4 regions of the Streptomyces sp. MCA2 genome follow, and region 2 is predicted to be linked to each of the others. Evidence: riboswitches for the same ligand, from Rfam matches in the RefSeq annotation. Region 2 holds a riboswitch; each other region holds the start of a gene.

Region 1 (4,424 bases), on a different contig from region 2:
ACGCCGCGCCGCTCCCCGCGCTGGCCGAGGTCTGCCGGACACGGGGAGCCGGGCTGCTCGTCGACGACGCACACGGCCTGGGGGTGCTGGGCGAAGGGGGCCGTGGCGCGCTGTGGGCGGCCGGACTCGCGGGTGACGGTGATGTGGTGGCCACCATGACGCTCTCCAAGTCGCTCGGCTCCCAGGGCGGTGTGGTGCTCGGACCGGCCCGGGTCATCGAGCATCTGGTCAACACCGCCCGTTCGTTCATCTTCGACACCGGTCTCGCCCCGGCGGCGGCGGGCGGTGCCCTCGCGGCGCTACGGCTGCTGCGCCGTGAACCGCAGCGCGCCACCCGGGCCGTGCGGATCGCTCAGGGGCTGCACGAGCGGCTCACCGCGGCGGGTCTGACGGCGGTACGCCCGGACGCGGCCGTGGTCTCCGTACGTGCCCCCTCGCCGGAAGCGGCGCTCCGGTGGGCCGCCGACTGCCGTGCGGCCGGGCTCGCGGTCGGCTGCTTCCGGCCGCCGTCCGTGCCCGACGGGATCTCCCGGCTGCGGCTCACCGCCCGCGCGGACCTGACGGCTGCTCAGCTCGACCGGGCGGTCGGCACGATCGTGGCCACGGCGCCGACGGGCTGAGCCGGCGACCGTGCGGAGCGGTACGGCGGCCGGCCCCGCGGCAGGCCGCCGTCCGCGGAACCGTCTGGCCCCTGTGCCGTCTGTCCGCGGAACTGTCCGTCCGTGAGACCGTCCGTCCGCCGCGGCCGTCCGTCCGCCGCGGCCGTCCGTCGTCACGGCGCGGGGGAGTGGCGGGTGAAGGCCCCGCGCAGCAGGGCCCGCAAGGTGTCGGCGGCCGGGGTGCCGCCGGGGCGGTAGGCCACCGAGATCCGGCGGTGCAGCTCCGGTGGGTCCAGCCGGCGGACCCCCAGCGGTGTCATCGACCCCTCCGCCACCATCTCCGGAACCACCGCCACCCCGAGCCCCGCGCTCACCAGCGCGCACACCACGGCATAGCTCGGCGACTCACAGCGCACCGCTTCACTGGCCCCGGCGGCCGCCAGCGCCGACTCCACCTCCCGCCGGTTGGGATTGGCCGGCGCCATGCTGACCAGCGGCTGACCGGCCAGCTCGGCGAGCGGCAGTCGTCCGGAGCCCGCCGAGAGGGCATGGCCGGGCGCCGTGACCAGCACCAGCTCCTCGGTCAGCAGCGGTTCCAGGCGCACTCCCTCCGGCGCCGGCATCGCCTCGCCCGGCACATACTCATGTGTCAGCGCCAGATCGACCTCGCCCAGCGCCACCGCCGCGGTCGCCTGCGGCGGTACGTACTCCGTCACGCTCAGCTCCACATCGGGGTGCGCCCGCCGGAACGCGCTGAGCGCGGGCGGCAGCAGATGCGTGCCGGCGGTCATGAACGTGCCGACCCGCAGCCGGCCGCCGGACAGCCCCGCCAGCCGGGACAGCTCGTGCCGCGCCTGATCCAGCTCGTCCAGGACCCGCCGGGCCCGTACCAGCAGCAGCTCACCGGCGGCCGTCAGCCGAGCCCCGCGATGGTGGCGCACCAGGAGCGCCGTCCCGGCCTCCCGCTCCAGCTTGGCGAGCTGCTGGGAGAGCGCGGGAGCGGTGTAGCCCAGCCGGGTGGCGGCCCGGGTGATCGAACCGGCCTCCGCCACCGCTACCAGGGCGGCCAGCCGTGTGGGGTCGTACATAAGAATCTCTTTAGGCTCTCCAAGAACATTGCCAATACCTATTAAAGGCTCGGACCGGCGATGCTGCACTCATGGACGGACAGCTGATCGCCTTCACCGGAGTCGCCGCGGGCATGGTCGCCATGCCGGGCGCGGACTTCGCGGTCGTGGTGCGCAATGCGCTCGACTCGCGCCGGGCGGGGGTGGCGACCGCCGTCGGAGTCGCGGGCGGGCTGCTGGTGCACACCGCCCTGGCGGTGGCCGGGCTCGCGGCGGTGCTGGTCGCCGTGCCCACACTCTTCGGAGCCGTCCAACTCCTCGGCGGCGGCTACCTGTTGTACCTCGGTGTCCGCGCCCTGGCCGCGGCCTTCCGCCGCCGGGCGGCCACCACGGACGGTACCGACGGCCCGGCCGGCACCGCACCGGCCGACGGCCCCCGGCCCGCCGCTCTGCTGGGCACCACGCAGAGCCTGCGGCAGGGCTTTTTGACCAATGCGCTCAACCCCAAGGCCCCTGTTCTCTTCCTCAGCCTGCTCCCGCAGTTCGTCCCGGCGGGACAGCCCGCGCTGCCCCGGACGCTGCTGCTCGCGACGATGGTCGTCGCCATGGCACTGGTGTGGTTCCCCGCCGTCGCGCTGCTCGTCGACCGGCTGGGCGTCTGGCTGCGCCGCCCGCGGGTGGCCCGTGCCCTGGAGGCCACCACCGGGGCGCTGCTCACGGCGCTGGGAGGCATCCTGCTGGTGGAGCTGGCGCTCGCCTGAGGGCGGCGCACAACCGAACCTTCTCCGGCCGGTCCACGACAGCCACGACCGCCGTGCGGCACCTCAGCACCTCGGCGCCCACCGGCACGAACCCGGCGGCGACAATTCACCGATCGTGAGATGAACGGCCAGGTCAGTGCACCCGCCCGTACCAGACCGAGCGGCTCCAGATCCGTTCCAGCCGCACGACGCTCCCGGCCTTGGGCGCATGCCACATCCGGCCCCGGCCCGCGTAGATACCGACGTGGTAAATACCGCTGCGCGAGTGGAAGAAGACCAGGTCACCGCGGCGGCGCGAGGAGGCCGGGATGTGCCGGGTGCGGCTGTACTGCGCGGCGGCGGTGCGTGGCAGGGCCCGCCCGGCGCGCTTGAACGAGTACACCGTCAGCCCGGAACAGTCGAAGGCGTGCGGCCCTTGGGCGCCGTACCGGTACGGAGATCCTCCCTTGGAAGCCGCGATCCGCAGCGCATGGACGGATACGGACGCGGCTTCGGCGTTCCCGGCCGCTCCTGGAGCCATGGTGGTCCCGCCGAGGGTGACCAGCGTCAGAGCGGTGACGGTGCCGGCGCGCGCCAGCAGATTCGGCGTATGCATGCGCACGGTCATGCGCAAACCCTTCGTCAGCCGCCTGCGAAGGAAGACCTGTCGGGTTCGGGCAGGCGAAGATGCCCGGCCGTATGCACGGCTTCACCCCAAGGAGCCCTCGGCCGTGAAGGCCGGGCCCCGCTCTGCTCGGGTCCTCCGCTCCCGCCGATCCACATCGTCGACCGGAATCCGGCACGGCGGCGGGATTAGGCGCCCGTCCGGACCGCCCCGTCGCTGTGGCGGGGTCTTGTCGTCGAAGGGATCGTCACGCACCCAGCACCCGAATTCCGAGCTGAAAATGCCGTATGTGAGATGGGTCACAATTGACCCGAATGGTTAGATTTGTTCCCTCAGCTGCCGCGGCGCGGGGTCTTGCACCCCCCGGACCAGGGGCGAAACATCAAGGGCCGGAGAAAATGTGTCCGCCCCGCGCAATTCGTCACCTCCCCACATCGGGCGCGGACGCTACGCCGTATGTGCAGCCTCCGGCGCGTGTCGCGTCAGATTTCCTCGGGTGGCGGCACCGTCACCAGCCCGGTCCGGCGTTCGCCGTCCAGCACCCGCAGTGCCCGGGTCAGCGTTCCGCGGTGCACCTCGCTCTCGCCCCGGCTGTGCATCAGTGTCAGCGCGTCCCGTAGGCGGGTCGCCTTGCCCACCAGGGCCTGGGCGGCGCGCAGTCCGCTGTAGGTGCCACCGCAGCGGGTGGGGTTGATCCGGCCCAGCAGGTCGATCACCTCCAGATAGCTGTCGATCAGCTCGCCCTCGGCGCGGGTCAGTGCGGGCAGCGGCGGCGGTTCGGGGGGCAGCATCGGGCTCACCGCGCCACGGGCCCACGGACCGACTGCTTGCGGTTGCGGGTGAGTCCGTCGATCAGGCCGTACTCCTGAGCGGCGAGGGCGTCGAAGATCTTGTCGCGTTCGATATCGGCGGCGATCCGCTCGCGGGGCTGGCCGGTGTGCCTGGCCAGCATCTCCTCCAGCACGTCGCGGGTGCGCAGCATCTCCTCCGCCTGGATCTGGAGATCGGTGGCCTGCCCCTGGACCGGTTCGCTGAACGACGGCTGGTGGATCAGGATCCGGGCCCCGGGCAGTGCCAGCCGCTTGCCGGGCGCGCCGGCGGCCAGCAGTACGGCGGCGGAGGAGGCGGCCTGCCCCAGGCAGACGGTCTCCACGTCGCACGACACGAAGTTCATCGTGTCGTAGATGGCGGTCATCGCGGTGAACGAGCCGCCGGGGGAGTTGATGTAGAGCGAGATGTCCTGCTCGGGCGCGGCGTGTTCGAGGTGCATGAACTGCGCCATCACGTCATTGGCGGAGGCGTCGTCGATCGGGGTGCCCAGGAAGACGATGCGCTCGCTGAGCAGCTTGGAATACGGGTCCATGGTGCGCGTCCCCTGTGAGGTGCGCTCGGT
Region 2 (4,424 bases):
GTCGAGATCAACCTCGTCGCTCCGCTGGACGCCGAGCCCGAGGGCCTGGACGGCGTCGCCACGATCATGGCGCGTGCCCTGTCCGAGGGCACCGACAAGCACGACGCCGAGGAGTTCGCCGCCGAGCTGGAGCGCTGTGGCGCCACACTGGACGCGCACGCCGACCACCCGGGTGTACGGGTGTCCCTCGAAGTGCCGGCGTCCCGGCTGCACCGCGCGCTCGGGCTGCTCGCCGACGCGCTGCGCGCGCCCGCCTTCCCGGAGAGCGAGATCGAGCGGCTGGTGCGCAACCGTCTCGACGAGATCCCGCACGAGCTCGCCAACCCGGCCCGGCGCGCCGCGATGGCGCTGTCCAAGGAGCTGTTCCCGGCCACATCCCGGATGTCGCGGCCGCGCCAGGGCACCGAGGAGACCGTCGGACGCGTCGATGCCGGGGCCGTCCGCGCCTTCTACGACGCCCATGTACGGCCCGCCACGGCCACTGCCGTCATCGTCGGTGACTTCACCGGCGTCGACCTGGACGCCGCGCTCGCCGACACCCTCGGCGCCTGGAGCGGCTCGACGGGCGAGCCGCTGAAGGCCTCGCCGATCGTCGCCGACGACACCGGCCGCGTGGTGATCGTGGACCGCCCCGGAGCCGTCCAGACGCAGCTGCTCCTCGGCCGTATCGGTGCCGACCGGCACGACCGGGTGTGGCCCGCGCAGGTCCTCGGCACGTACTGCCTGGGCGGCACCCTCACCTCCCGTCTGGACCGTGTCCTGAGGGAGGAGAAGGGCTACACCTACGGGGTGCGCGCCTTCGGCCAGGTGCTCCGCTCCACCGCCCCCACCTCTCCTGAGGGGGCCACGGGAGCCTCGCTGCTCGGCATCAGCGGCTCGGTGGACACCGCCTCCACCGTCCCGGCGCTGGAGGACCTGTGGAAGGTGCTGCGCACCCTCGCGGCAGAGGGGCTGACGGACGACGAGAGGGACGTCGCCGTACAGAACCTCGTCGGGGTGGCGCCGCTGAAGTACGAGACCGCGGCAGCCGTCGCGGGCACCCTCGCCGACCAGGTGGAACAGCACCTGCCGGACGACTTCCAGGCGCAGTTGTACGTCCGCCTCGCGGAGACCGGCACGGTCGAGGCGACGGCGGCGGCGGTCAACGCTTTCCCCATGGACCGGCTGGTGACGGTGCTGGTGGGCGATGCGGCGCAGATCGCCGAGCCCATCAAGGCGCTGGGCATCGGTGAGGTGACGGTCGTCGGCGGTTAGTCCCGCCATGTGACGGAAGGTCATATATCGACAAAGCGGCTCCCGTGGCGTTCGCGCCACGGGAGCCGCTGTATGTCCGGTTTATTGCGGCTGGTGCCACGGTTCTTGTGGCATCCCGCACAAAAAAGCGGATCTGTTTGCCGATTGAAAGTTGCCCCGTTTAGCGTCGGTCCGGCTGTTCGTCACAAGTCCGCCACAACAGTGGCACCGGGCAGTCATCGCCGAGTCCCCGTACGGCGCGAGCCAGGGGAGCCGGGGACCCAGTGTCCCTTGGGGTGAATCGGACTCCTCTCCGGAGGAGCCCGTAGGAGACCTTCCTGCTCCGAACCCGTCAGCTAACCCGGTAGGCGAGAAGGAAGGAAAGGACAAGCCAGCCACATGGCGTTCATCCGTGCCACCGGGAAGCACCGTCGTGCGAACCGCCCCGCTCGAACGACCCGCAGCATCGCCGGCATAGCCACCCTCGCGGCCGGCGGCGTTGTCGCCTCCGTGGCCTCGCCGGCGCTGGCGGCCACGGACGAGGCGCGCACCCACGACACCGGTCTCCAGCGGGCCGTCGTGCTGGGCGACGAGCTCGCCAACCATGTCGAGGCCCAGGCCGACGCGCAGCAGGCAGAGGCCGAGGCCGCCGCCGCGAAGGCCAAGGCGGAGGCCGTGGCCAAGAGGCAGGCCGAAGAGGCCAAGCAGCGTGTCGAAGCCGCCCGCAAGGCCAAGGAGCGCGCCGCCCGTGAGGCGGAGCGCAAGCGCCTCAACACCTTCGTCGCCCCCGTCGCGGACTCCTACGTCTCCACCTCGTACAAGGCCTCCAGCGGCCTGTGGTCCTCGGGCAGTCACACCGGTATCGACTTCCACGCCGCCTCCGGCACCAGCGTCCACGCGGTCAGCTCGGGCACCGTCGTCGAGGCCGGCTGGGGCGGTGCGTACGGCAACAACATCGTGATCAAGATGAACGACGGCACCTACACCCAGTACGGTCACCTGTCGTCGCTCGGCGTCTCGGTCGGCCAGCACGTCACCCCGGGCCAGCAGATCGGCCTCTCCGGCTCCACCGGCAACACCACCGGCCCGCACCTGCACTTCGAAGCCCGTACCGGCGCCGACTACGGTTCGGACATCGATCCGGTCGCCTACCTGCGCTCGCACGGCGTCAACGCCTGACCTCCGGCCTCGCCCGGCCGCGCGCCCCGCAGGCCCGCGTCGCACCGCGCATCCGACGGAAGCCCCGGCCACACGGCCGGGGCTTCGGCGTTATCCGGTGTGCGGCTGCGGTGTGCGTGCACCGGATACGCCGGCGACCCGCGATACGTCGGCAACCCGTGGCTGCTGGCCAAAAAATATCCATGAATAACCGGAGTCCTTCGGAAAAGCCGTTCCCGTCGAATAGAGTCACGGAAAAGTCGCCGACCGGCGGCGTTTCCAGGGGATTACGGCGGAGGCACGGAAGATGCGAGGCCATATTTCCGCGCATGCGGTGTGCACGGCGATTCGCGACGACATTGTCTCCGGCGCGCTGGTGCCGGGGAGCCGGCTGATCGAGGAGATCCTGGCGGCCCGGTACGGCGTCTCCAGAGTGCCGGTCCGTGAAGCGCTGCGTACGTTGCAGTCCGAAGGGTTCGTCACCACCCGCCACCACGCAGGTGCCTGTGTCGCCGAGCCCACCGAGCAGGAGGCCGCCGATCTCCTCGCCGTCCGCGCCCTGTTGGAGCCGCTGGGAGCCGCCCGTGCGGCCGCCCGCCGTAGCCCGGCTCACCTCAAGGTGCTCCGTGGTCTGGTACGGCTCGGCCGCGAGCGGGCCCGTCATGGCAACCCCGCCGATCTGCGCCAACTGGACGGCTGGTTCCACGAGACGCTGGCCCAGGCGGCCGGCAGCCCCAGTCTGACGGCCTTGCTCACTCAGCTGCGGCGCAAGATCGAGTGGATGTATGTGGTGGAACTGCCGGCCCGGGCCGGGGAGTCGTGGGACGAACACGGTGCGGTGCTGGACGCGGTGGCCCGGGGGGACGCGGAGCGGGCCCGCGCCCTGATGGCGGCTCATGTCGAGCGCTCACTCCCGGTGTACCGGCTGCGGCGCCCCGCCAAGACGGAGGTGAGGGATCCGAAACCACACGTCAACACGGCGCGTGCCCGCCCTTAACAAGGGCCCCGTATACAAAGAAGTGCGAATATTTCTCCGGCAGCCGGGGCGGCTTTCTCTATTCGGTCCGCCTTCAGCCCGAATTCCGCTGCCTGTTTTGCGGCAAGCGGGAGAGGGAGGGAGAAGGGTGCGCGCCAAATACTTTGCGTATTGCGGCGCATGTCGGGTCCCCCGGAATTTAGCTCCCCCGTGCCGTAATGCGTACGGCGCATGCGGTGAGCGCATATATCGATATCCCGGCCACAGGCGCAGCGACCGGATTCCGGCACACGGAAACGGCCCCGCCGCATGCAGAGGTCCTGGCGGACTCAGACGGTCTCGGGGAGCTCCTCGAGACCCTCGGCGACGAGCTTGGCCAGGCGGTCGAGTGCCTCCTCGGCGCCCTCGGCGTCGGAGGCCAGCACGATCTCCTCGCCGCCCTGGGCGCCCAGGCCCAGGACCGCGAGCATGGAGGCCGCGTTGACGGGGTTGCCATCAGCCTTGGCGATCGTCATCGGGACGCCGGAGGCGGTGGCCGCACGGACGAAGATCGACGCGGGGCGGGCGTGCAGGCCCTCGGCCCAACCGACATTGACGCGGCGCTCAGCCATGGTGTTGCCCTTCAAAGTCGTGACTGTTGTCTAGACCAGTCTCTCACGCTGCGGGAAGTGCTCCACAGCCCTGAGGCCTGGCCTTTTGCGGCTATTGGTCCTCCCAACGGAGGCACGGCCGACCGGCCGGTCCGTATGTCCATACGGCCGCGCCGGACTGCCCCGCATCCCGAGCGTACGCGCGCGGCGCCGGTTGTCGGTGCCCGGTCGTACGCTGTCGGCATGCAGAAGCCGCCGGACCACGCATACCCGACCCACTGGGAAGCCGACGTGGTGCTGCGTGACGGCGGCACGGCGCGGATCCGCCCCATCACCCCGGATGACGCCGAGCGGCTGGTCTCCTTCTACGAGCAGGTCTCGGACGAGTCGAAGTACTACCGCTTCTTCGCGCCCTACCCGCGCCTGTCCGACCGCGATGTCCACCGCTTCACCCACCACGACTACGT
Region 3 (4,424 bases), on a different contig from region 2:
CTGGTCGGCGATGTCCGAACGCTGGGAGACGTACTGCCTTATCGGGTAGGCGAGGGCGACGACCAGGGAGCACATCACCAGCGCCAGCAGTGCGGCACGGCCGGTGAGGCGGTTGCGGCGGGGCGGGCGGGCTCGGTAGACGCGGGCGGCGGCCTGCTCGCCGAGCGCCTTGAGTCGGGTCGCGGTCGAGAACCGGTCCGCGGGCACGTCGTCTCCCCTTCACTGACGGACGCCTGACTGCTGAAGCAGACGCGTCCCCGGCAACGGTACGGGACCGTTGCCGGGGACGTACGGGGTGCTGGGCGGTTGTCTCGCCCGTTCAGCCCTTGCCCCGGTCGGCCGGGGCGGCGGGCCGCCGTGGGTCAGCTGCCGTGACGGAACCGCGGGAAGGCGGAGCGGCCGGCGTAGACCGCGGCGTCGTCGAGGATCTCCTCGATGCGCAGCAGCTGGTTGTACTTGGCGACGCGCTCGGAGCGGGCCGGGGCGCCGGTCTTGATCTGGCCGCAGTTGGTGGCGACGGCGAGGTCGGCGATGGTGACGTCCTCGGTCTCACCGGAGCGGTGCGACATCATGCACTTGAAGCCGTTGCGCTGGGCCAGCTCGACGGCGTCCAGGGTCTCGGTCAGCGAGCCGATCTGGTTGACCTTCACCAGCAGCGCGTTGGCGGAGCCCTCCTCGATGCCACGGGCGAGGCGCTCGGGGTTGGTGACGAACAGGTCGTCGCCGACGAGCTGGACCTTGGCGCCGAGCTTGTCGGTGATGACCTTCCAGCCGGCCCAGTCGTCCTCGAACAGCGGGTCCTCGATGGAGACGAGCGGGTAGGCCGCCACCAGCTCCTCGTAGTACTCGGTCATCTCGGCGGCCGAGCGGTCCTTGCCCTCGAACTGGTACTTGCCGTCCTTGTAGAACTCGGAGGCGGCGACGTCCAGCGCGAGCGCGATGTCCTGGCCGGGGGCGTAACCGGCTTCCTTGATGGCCTCGAGGATGAGGTCGAGGGCCTCGCGGTTGGAGCCCAGGTTCGGGGCGAAGCCGCCCTCGTCGCCGAGGCCGGTGGCCAGACCCTTGGTCTTCAGGACCTTCTTGAGGGTGTGGTAGACCTCGGCGCCCCAGCGCAGCGCCTCGGAGAAGGACTCCGCGCCGATCGGGGCGATCATGAACTCCTGGATGTCCACGTTGGAGTCGGCGTGCGAGCCGCCGTTCAGGATGTTCATCATCGGGACGGGCAGGACGTGCGCGTTCGGGCCACCGAGGTAGCGGAACAGCGGGAGGTCGCTGGCCTCGGAGGCGGCGTGCGCGACGGCGAGGGAGACGCCGAGGATGGCGTTGGCGCCGAGCGAGCCCTTGTTGTCGGTGGCGTCCAGGTCGAACATGGCCTGGTCGATCAGCCGCTGCTCGGTCGCGTCGTAGCCGACGAGCTCCGGGCCGATCTGCTCGATGACGGCCAGGACGGCCTTCTCCACGCCCTTGCCCAGGTAGCGGTTCGGGTCGCCGTCGCGGAGCTCGATGGCCTCGAAGGCGCCGGTGGAGGCACCGGACGGGACGGCGGCACGGCCGGTGCTGCCGTCGTCGAGGCCGACCTCGACCTCGACCGTGGGATTACCTCGCGAGTCGAGAATTTCGCGGGCTACGACGACGTCGATCGACGGCACGTTGTCTCCTTCGTGGGTGTCTGGCGTTCTGCGCATGAGCCTAACGGCCCCGGGCTCGTCCGCCTGCCCTTGGCCCGCTCTGTGGGATGGAAAGCCGTGCAAAGCCCTCTGAAGACCCAGTTCACGGGCGTTTGGCCGCATTGTTCGCCGAACGGGAACATTCGCCGAGCGGGAGCGGTCGGCGGCGTGCGGTCGCGGCCCGGCGTCGGTCCGGCCTCGGGCCCGGCGGCGTCTGCCCGGGCGCGGTCCGGTCTCGGCCCGGGCAGAAGAAACCCCGCCCCGGCGCGCTCGGGGGAAGGGCGCGCCGGGGCGGGGCGGTCTCACGGGGGAAGGGGGCCCGCCGCTCGGGCCCGCCCGCGTCCCGGAGAGGGAGGGACTCAGACGTTGAGCTTCTGACCCGGGAAGATCAGGTTCGGGTTGCCGCCGATGACCGACTTGTTGGCCTTGTAGACCGACTTCCAGTCGCTGCCGTGGGCCTTGGCGATCTTGGCGAGGGTGTCGCCCGCCTTGACGGTGTAGTTGCCGTGGCCCATGGACTTGCGCTCGGTCGAGCGCGAGGCGTGCTGCTCGGGGGCGGCCGGGGCCTTCTTCGCCTCGGTCTTGCCCTGGTCCTGCTGCGGCGCGGACTTGGTCTGCGCGGAGCCGGAGGTGTCGACGTCGGCGGCCGGGCCACCGGAGGTCAGGTTGCCGGCACCGGCGCAGGACCAGGCACCCGGGCCCTGGATGGCGAGGAGCTTCTCGGCGGCGGCGATCTGCTGGGACTTGCTGGCCAGGTCGGCGCGCGCCGCGTACTGGGTGCCACCGGCGGCGGCCCAGCTGGAGTTGGAGAACTGGAGGCCACCGTAGTAGCCGTTACCGGTGTTGATCGACCAGTTGCCGCCGGACTCACACTGGGCGACCTTGTCCCAGGTGGCCACGGAGGCGGCAGAGGCGGAGGTGGCGCCCATCAGCGGGACGGCCACGGCAGCACCGGCGATGCCGGCGAGGGTGGCGACGCGGACGGCCTTGGAGGGACGACGGTGCTTGCCCTTGATGATCAGCATGGTTCGTTCGTTTCCTCACCGACGCCTACGAGGTGAGCTGTCGGGTTCGGGCTGTGAGAAGTCGCCCGGCCGCGTGCGCGTGGCGCACGTGGCTTCACCCCAAGCCGGTTGACCCGCTTTCACGGGTGGGGCCGGCACGTACCTTGGGTCCCCCGCTCCTGCCTTCGGCGCTTGCGCGTCAAGTGCCTCCGATCACCGGCAGGATTCGGCGTGTGATCAAAGGGCCCGCTTTGGCGAGCGGTCCTGACGTTAAGCAGTAACCGCCCTGGGGTTCAAACCCCATCATGTGAACCAAGTTGACCGTTTTTGATCACGGCTAGGTCACATATCCGCAGGTGAACCCCGGTTCCACGAGGTGGGACGAACCGGGGTTCACCGGAGTCAACGAGAGCCTTGTCTCACTTTCCCCAAAAGCGGGCGAAGGTGGCGAACTACCCTTCCTTGTGCCCCAGATCGAGCAGTTGGCCCGGCTTGATCAGGTCGGCGTCGGAGCCGATGACGCCCTCGTTGCCCTCGTAGAGCGCGGCCCAGCCACCGGGCAGCCGGTGGGCCTGGGCGATGGCTGACAGCGTGTCACCCGGCCGCACGGTGTAGTCGCCGTCGGCCGCCGGGCCCGTGCGGTGCGCGTCATCGCCCCGCGAGGCATGCCGGCCGCCGGCGGACCTGTCCTCGTCGTCGCCCGCGCCGCCGCGGTGCTTGCCCTTGGCGGGCTTCTCCTGCGGGGTGCCGGTCGTGTCCGGACGGCTGCCCCCGTCGGACGGGTCGGCGGACTGCGACGGGCCGCCGTCCCGGTCGTCCGGCGTCGCCGGGTCGGACGGCGTCGGGTCGGACGGCTCCGGGTCGGACGGCTCCGGGCTCGTGGACGCGTCGCCGGAGCGGCCGGAGTCCGTGGCGTCGGGCGAGGGCGCCGGATCGGACGGCTCGTCGCCGGGCTCGTCGCGCTGCTGCCCGACGGAGTCCGGGTCGCCGTGCGTGCCGGACGAACCGGACGAGTCCCAGGGGTCCGAGGACCCGTCCGCGTCCGACGGGGCGGGCGAGGGGGTGGCGACGCTGCCCGGGTCGACCTCCGGCGCGCGCCCGTCCTTGGCGAGACCGGCGCTCACCGCACAGCTCGACCACTGGTCCGGGCCGCGGGCGTCGAGGATCGACTGGGCCACCGCGATCTGCTGGGAGCGGCTGGCGAGGTCGGGGCGCGAGGCATAGGCCGCGCCGCCGTAGGTGTCCCACAGCTCCTGGGTGAGCTGGAGCCCGCCGTAGTAGCCGTTGCCCGAGGCCGCGCTCCAGACGCCGCCGCTCTCGCACTGGGCGACCTTGTCCCAGGTCGCGGTGTCGGCGGCGTGAGCGCCGCTCGCACCGAGCAGGGGCAGGGCGATGCCGGCGCCGGTCGCTCCCACCGTGACAAAGATGGCCGGTGCCTGACGGGGGCGACGATGTCGGCCGTTCCCGGAACGCATGCGGATGCCTTTCGCGCGGCGGTTGAGTTGTACGACGAGCTCGTCGAGCTGCTCGACGGGTCACCCGCCCGGCCGGCGCGCACGAGGCACACCGTTACACCGGTCCCCCACATCACCGCTTCGGCCGATCGAGTGAAGCCGTCGATCGTCGGTCGAAAGGTAGCCGGGGTCACGGGTAGTCACAAGTCGGTGTAGTGGAGATCACGTAAAGGTCACACGACTGACTCAGCGTCACATTTGTCCTTTTCGCTGGTCAGGGCCGCTCGGGCCCGAACTCC
Region 4 (4,424 bases), on a different contig from region 2:
TCCGGGATGAACACCCCTCCGCGGCACCCGGGAAGAACGCCCCTCCACAGCACACCGCGCGGTCCTCGCACTCCGTTTCGGGAGGCGACGGCCGCGCGGTGGCGTGTGGGGGGTGACCGTGGGGGGTGGCCTGAGGGGGAGCGGGGCCTCAGCCCGGGCGGACGCTCCCGTAGATCGGCATGTAGTAGATCGACTCCTCCCGGACGTTGGCGCCCGGGTGCGGGGCGTGGATCATCTTGCCGCCGCCTATGTACATGCCCACGTGGCTGATGTCGTCGTAGAAGAAGACCAGGTCACCGGGCTTGAGATCCTTGGTGGCGATCCGCTGGCCGACCTTGACCTGGTCCCAGGTGGTCCGCGGCAGATCGACGCCGGCCGCCTTCCACGCCGCCTGGGTCAGCCCCGAGCAGTCGTAGGAGCTGGGGCCGGTGGCGCCCCAGACGTACGGCTTGCCCGTCTGGGCGCGGGCGAAGGCGAGCGCCTTCTCGGCCTTGGCGGAGGACGAACCTCCGGTGGAGCCGTCGTCGGTGCCGCCACCGGTCTGCCCGCCGGACGGGCCACCGCCGTCGTGCTGCCGCTGTCGCTCCCGCTCCTGCTGCTTGCGCGCCTCCTCCTCGGCCTTGCGCTTGGCAGCCGCCTCCTTGCGGCGCTCCAGCTCCGCCATCCGCGCCTTCTCCTGGGCGGTCAGCCGGGACAGCAGCTGCCGGGCCTCGGCCAGCTTGCCCTGCACGGACCGCTTGGACTCCTTGAGGGAGGCCTGCGACGTCTGGAGCCGCTCCAGGCTGCGGGACGCCTCCGCGCGCTGCCGGGCGGCCGCCGCCTGCTGCTCCTGGTAGTCGGAGACGGCCTGCTTCTGCCGGCCGGTCATCCGCTCCATGAGGTGGCTGCGGTCGAAGAACTGCTGCGGGTCCTTGGCGAGCATCAGCTGCGCCGTCGGGTTCAGGCCGCCGGTGCGGTACTGCGCGGAGGCGAAGGTGCCCAGCATGCGCCGGGACTCGTTCATCTTCTCGGCGCGCTTGGCGGCGGCGTCGAGCAGGCCGTCCACGGTGTCGCGCTGGGCGTCGGCGCGCTCCTTGACGGCGTTGTACTTCTGGGTGGCCACCTCGGCCTCGTGGTAGAGGCCGTCGACCTTCTGCTTGACCTCTTCGATGCCGGGCTTGGGCGCCCGGGGTGCCGCGTTGGCGGACTGCGAGAGCAGCGTGGCCGAGGCGAGGGCGGCGGTGGTGAGTCCGACCGCCGTACGACGGCCTCCGGGTGAGGCGAGAATGCTGGTGCGCGGCTTGCGATGCGACGCCAAGGCCGGCGACTCCTTCCGTGGACCGCCTACCGGGTTAGCTGTCGGGTTCGGGCGGTGTCGCTGACGGAAGGCTTGCCCTACGGTCCGGACCTCCGCCGACGGCGGCTGCCCGGATCGATTCACCCCGGTGGTGCTGGTGGGTCCCCGGCTCCGGATGCCTCAGGGCAGGGCCGGACTCGGCGTGGGCGGCCCGTGCGGACGCTGTCGTCCACGGGGAGGCGGGCTGCCTGAGCGAGGACGTTAGCCAACTCGTGTGGCTCCTGTGAAGGCTGATGTTCGATATGCCCGAAACCTTTTCGTGACCTGAACGCGATGCGGGGGTTGTTGTGGCAGATGTCGGATTCGGGTAGACGACGCGGTGCCCGGTCTGTGAAGGGCCCGGCCTCCTGACCTGCCGCGGCGCCACGGCCCGCTCCGTATGCGTCCCGCAATTGCCTACTCCGCGGCGGGCTGTCAGTGCGGCAGCCTAGACTCGGTGGGCGATGAGCAGCCTCTTTGACGACAGCTTCCTGGCGGACCTCGGCCACAAGGGCGAGGAGGAGCACCAGCCGCCTCCCGAGGACGAGCACGGCCCGGCCCCGGAGGAGATCCCCGCCGACCTCTTCGGCGGGCGGTTCGACGCGCCCGCCCCCAGAGAGGCGTTCTACCGCGACGGCGCCGCCCGTCCCGCCCTCGACCCGGCGACGCTGCTGGAGGGGCTCAACGACGAGCAGAAGGCCGCCGTGGTGCATACCGGCGGCCCGCTGCTGATCGTCGCCGGCGCCGGCTCCGGCAAGACCCGGGTGCTGACCCACCGCATCGCGCATCTGCTCGCCGAGCGCCATGTCCACCCCGGCCAGATCCTCGCGATCACGTTCACGAACAAGGCCGCCGGTGAGATGAAGGAGCGTGTCGAGGAGCTCGTCGGCCCGCGCGCCAACGCCATGTGGGTCTCCACCTTCCACAGCGCCTGCGTCCGCATCCTGCGCCGCGAGTCCAAGAAGCTGGGCTTCACGTCCTCCTTCTCGATCTACGACGCCGCCGACTCCAAGCGCCTGATGGCCCTGGTCTGCCGTGATCTGGATCTGGACCCCAAGCGCTACCCGCCCAAGTCCTTCAGCGCGAAGATCTCCAACCTCAAGAACGAGCTCATCGACGAGGAGACCTTCGCCGGGACGGCCGCCGACGGTTTCGAGAAGACCTTGGCCGAGGCGTATGCCATGTACCAGGCGCGGCTGCGCGAGGCCAACGCCCTGGACTTCGACGACATCATCATGACGACGGTCAACCTGCTCCAGGCCTTCCCCGATGTCGCCGACCACTACCGCCGCCGCTTCCGCCACGTCCTCGTCGACGAGTACCAGGACACCAACCACGCCCAGTACACCCTCGTCCGCGAGCTGGTCGGCCCCGCCGAATCCGCCGCCGAGCTGTGCGTCGTCGGTGACGCCGACCAGTCGATCTACGCCTTCCGCGGCGCCACGATCCGCAACATCCTCCAGTTCGAGGAGGACTACCCGGACGCGACGACGATTCTGCTGGAGCAGAACTACCGCTCCTCGCAGACGATCCTCTCCGCCGCCAACGCGGTCATCGAGCGCAACGAGAACCGCCGCCCCAAGAACCTCTGGACCGACGCCGGCGCCGGCCCCAAGATCACCGGCTATGTCGCCGACACCGAGCACGACGAGGCCCAGTTCGTCGCCGACGAGATCGACCGGCTGACGGATGCCGGTGACGCCAAGGCCGGCGATGTCGCCGTGTTCTACCGCACCAACGCCCAGTCCCGTGTCTTCGAAGAGATCTTCATCCGGGTCGGGCTGCCCTACAAGGTCGTCGGCGGCGTCCGCTTCTACGAGCGCAAGGAGGTCCGCGACGTCCTCGCGTACCTGCGGGTGCTCGCCAACCCCGAGGACACCGTCCCGCTCCGCCGCATCCTGAACGTCCCCAAGCGCGGCATCGGCGACCGCGCCGAGGCGATGATCGACGCCCTGTCGCTGCGCGAGAAGATCACCTTCCCGCAGGCGCTGCGGCGGGTCGACGAGGCGTACGGCATGGCGGCCCGCTCCGCCAACGCCGTCAAGCGCTTCAACGTCCTCATGGAGGAGCTGCGCACCATCGTGGAGTCCAAGGCCGGACCCGCCACGATCCTGGAAGCGGTCCTGGAGCGCACGGGCTACCTCGCCGAACTCCAGGCCTCCACCGACCCGCAGGACGAGACCCGGATCGAGAACCTCCAGGAACTCGCCGCCGTGGCCCTGGAGTTCGAGCAGGAGCGTGGCGAAGACAATCCGGGCACCCTCTCCGACTTCCTGGAGCAGGTCGCGCTGGTCGCCGACTCCGACCAGATCCCGGACGAGGACGAGGAGGGCAGCGGCGTGATCACCCTCATGACGCTGCACACCGCCAAGGGCCTGGAGTTCCCGACGGTCTTCCTGACCGGCCTGGAGGACGGCGTCTTCCCGCACATGCGCTCGCTGGGCCAGACCAAGGAGCTGGAGGAGGAGCGCCGGCTCGCCTATGTCGGCATCACCCGCGCCCGCGAGCGGCTCTACATCACCCGCTCGACGATGCGCAGCGCCTGGGGCCAGCCCTCGTACAACCCGCCCTCCCGGTTCCTGGAGGAGATCCCGGGCGACTACGTGGAGTGGAAGCGGACGGGCCCGGCGACGCCGTCCGCGTCGATGGGCGGTATGTCGGCGGGCAGCGGAGGCGGCGGCTTCGGCGGCGCACTGTCGTCGTCGCGCGCCAAGGGCCCGAGCGGCTTTGCGACCCGTCGCGCCAGCGACCGTCCGGTGGTCGCGCTGACCATCGGCGACCGCGTCACCCACGACAGCTTCGGGCTCGGCACGGTCGTCGGCGTCAAGGGCAGCGGCGACAACGCCGAGGCCACGATCGACTTCGGCGGCGAGAAGCCGAAGCGGCTGCTGCTGCGGTACGCGCCGGTGGAGAAGCTGTAACGGGAGCCGTGCGGGCCGGGTGACGGGATCCGTCACCCGGCAGGGACGGCGGTCAGTTCGGGTTGAGGTCGTGGCCGCGCAGCCACGGCAGCGGGTCGACCGCGGAGCCGCCGCCGGGGCGCACCTCGAAGTGCAGATGCGGGCCCGTGGAGTTGCCGGAGTTGCCCGAATAGGCAATCTGGTCACCG

The links. Region 2 has a riboswitch for cyclic di-AMP ahead of M8I34_RS25290 (M23 family metallopeptidase). Riboswitches for the same ligand answer to the same signal wherever they lie in the genome.
Positions count from the first base shown of each region.
Region 1: linked by a shared signal. The riboswitch ahead of M8I34_RS32870 (C40 family peptidase) and the one ahead of M8I34_RS25290 (M23 family metallopeptidase) in region 2 are both predicted to bind cyclic di-AMP.
Region 3: linked by a shared signal. The riboswitch ahead of M8I34_RS30525 (transglycosylase family protein) and the one ahead of M8I34_RS25290 (M23 family metallopeptidase) in region 2 are both predicted to bind cyclic di-AMP.
Region 4: linked by a shared signal. The riboswitch ahead of M8I34_RS27995 (C40 family peptidase) and the one ahead of M8I34_RS25290 (M23 family metallopeptidase) in region 2 are both predicted to bind cyclic di-AMP.

Region 1 is NZ_JAMJFM010000053.1:14,477-18,900, reverse strand. It holds gene M8I34_RS32885 (8-amino-7-oxononanoate synthase) at 1-620, shown strand, start outside; gene M8I34_RS32880 (LysR family transcriptional regulator) at 773-1,687, opposite strand; gene M8I34_RS32875 (LysE family translocator) at 1,759-2,427, shown strand; gene M8I34_RS32870 (C40 family peptidase) at 2,561-3,034, opposite strand; cyclic di-AMP (ydaO/yuaA leader) riboswitch at 3,039-3,236, opposite strand; gene M8I34_RS32865 (hypothetical protein) at 3,514-3,822, opposite strand; gene M8I34_RS32860 (ATP-dependent Clp protease proteolytic subunit) at 3,828-4,424, opposite strand, start outside.
Region 2 is NZ_JAMJFM010000033.1:17,068-21,491, reverse strand. It holds gene M8I34_RS25295 (pitrilysin family protein) at 1-1,254, shown strand, start outside; cyclic di-AMP (ydaO/yuaA leader) riboswitch at 1,464-1,619, shown strand; gene M8I34_RS25290 (M23 family metallopeptidase) at 1,633-2,412, shown strand; gene M8I34_RS25285 (GntR family transcriptional regulator) at 2,699-3,388, shown strand; gene M8I34_RS25280 (HPr family phosphocarrier protein) at 3,697-3,978, opposite strand; gene M8I34_RS25275 (GNAT family N-acetyltransferase) at 4,201-4,424, shown strand, end outside.
Region 3 is NZ_JAMJFM010000046.1:24,868-29,291, reverse strand. It holds gene M8I34_RS30535 (septum formation initiator family protein) at 1-207, opposite strand, end outside; gene eno (phosphopyruvate hydratase) at 363-1,685, opposite strand; gene M8I34_RS30525 (transglycosylase family protein) at 2,027-2,692, opposite strand; cyclic di-AMP (ydaO/yuaA leader) riboswitch at 2,700-2,913, opposite strand; gene M8I34_RS30520 (transglycosylase family protein) at 3,124-4,086, opposite strand; gene M8I34_RS30515 (cytochrome P450) at 4,400-4,424, opposite strand, start outside.
Region 4 is NZ_JAMJFM010000039.1:54,681-59,104, forward strand. It holds gene M8I34_RS27995 (C40 family peptidase) at 149-1,297, opposite strand; cyclic di-AMP (ydaO/yuaA leader) riboswitch at 1,305-1,489, opposite strand; gene pcrA (DNA helicase PcrA) at 1,780-4,236, shown strand; gene M8I34_RS41705 (peptidoglycan DD-metalloendopeptidase family protein) at 4,289-4,424, opposite strand, start outside.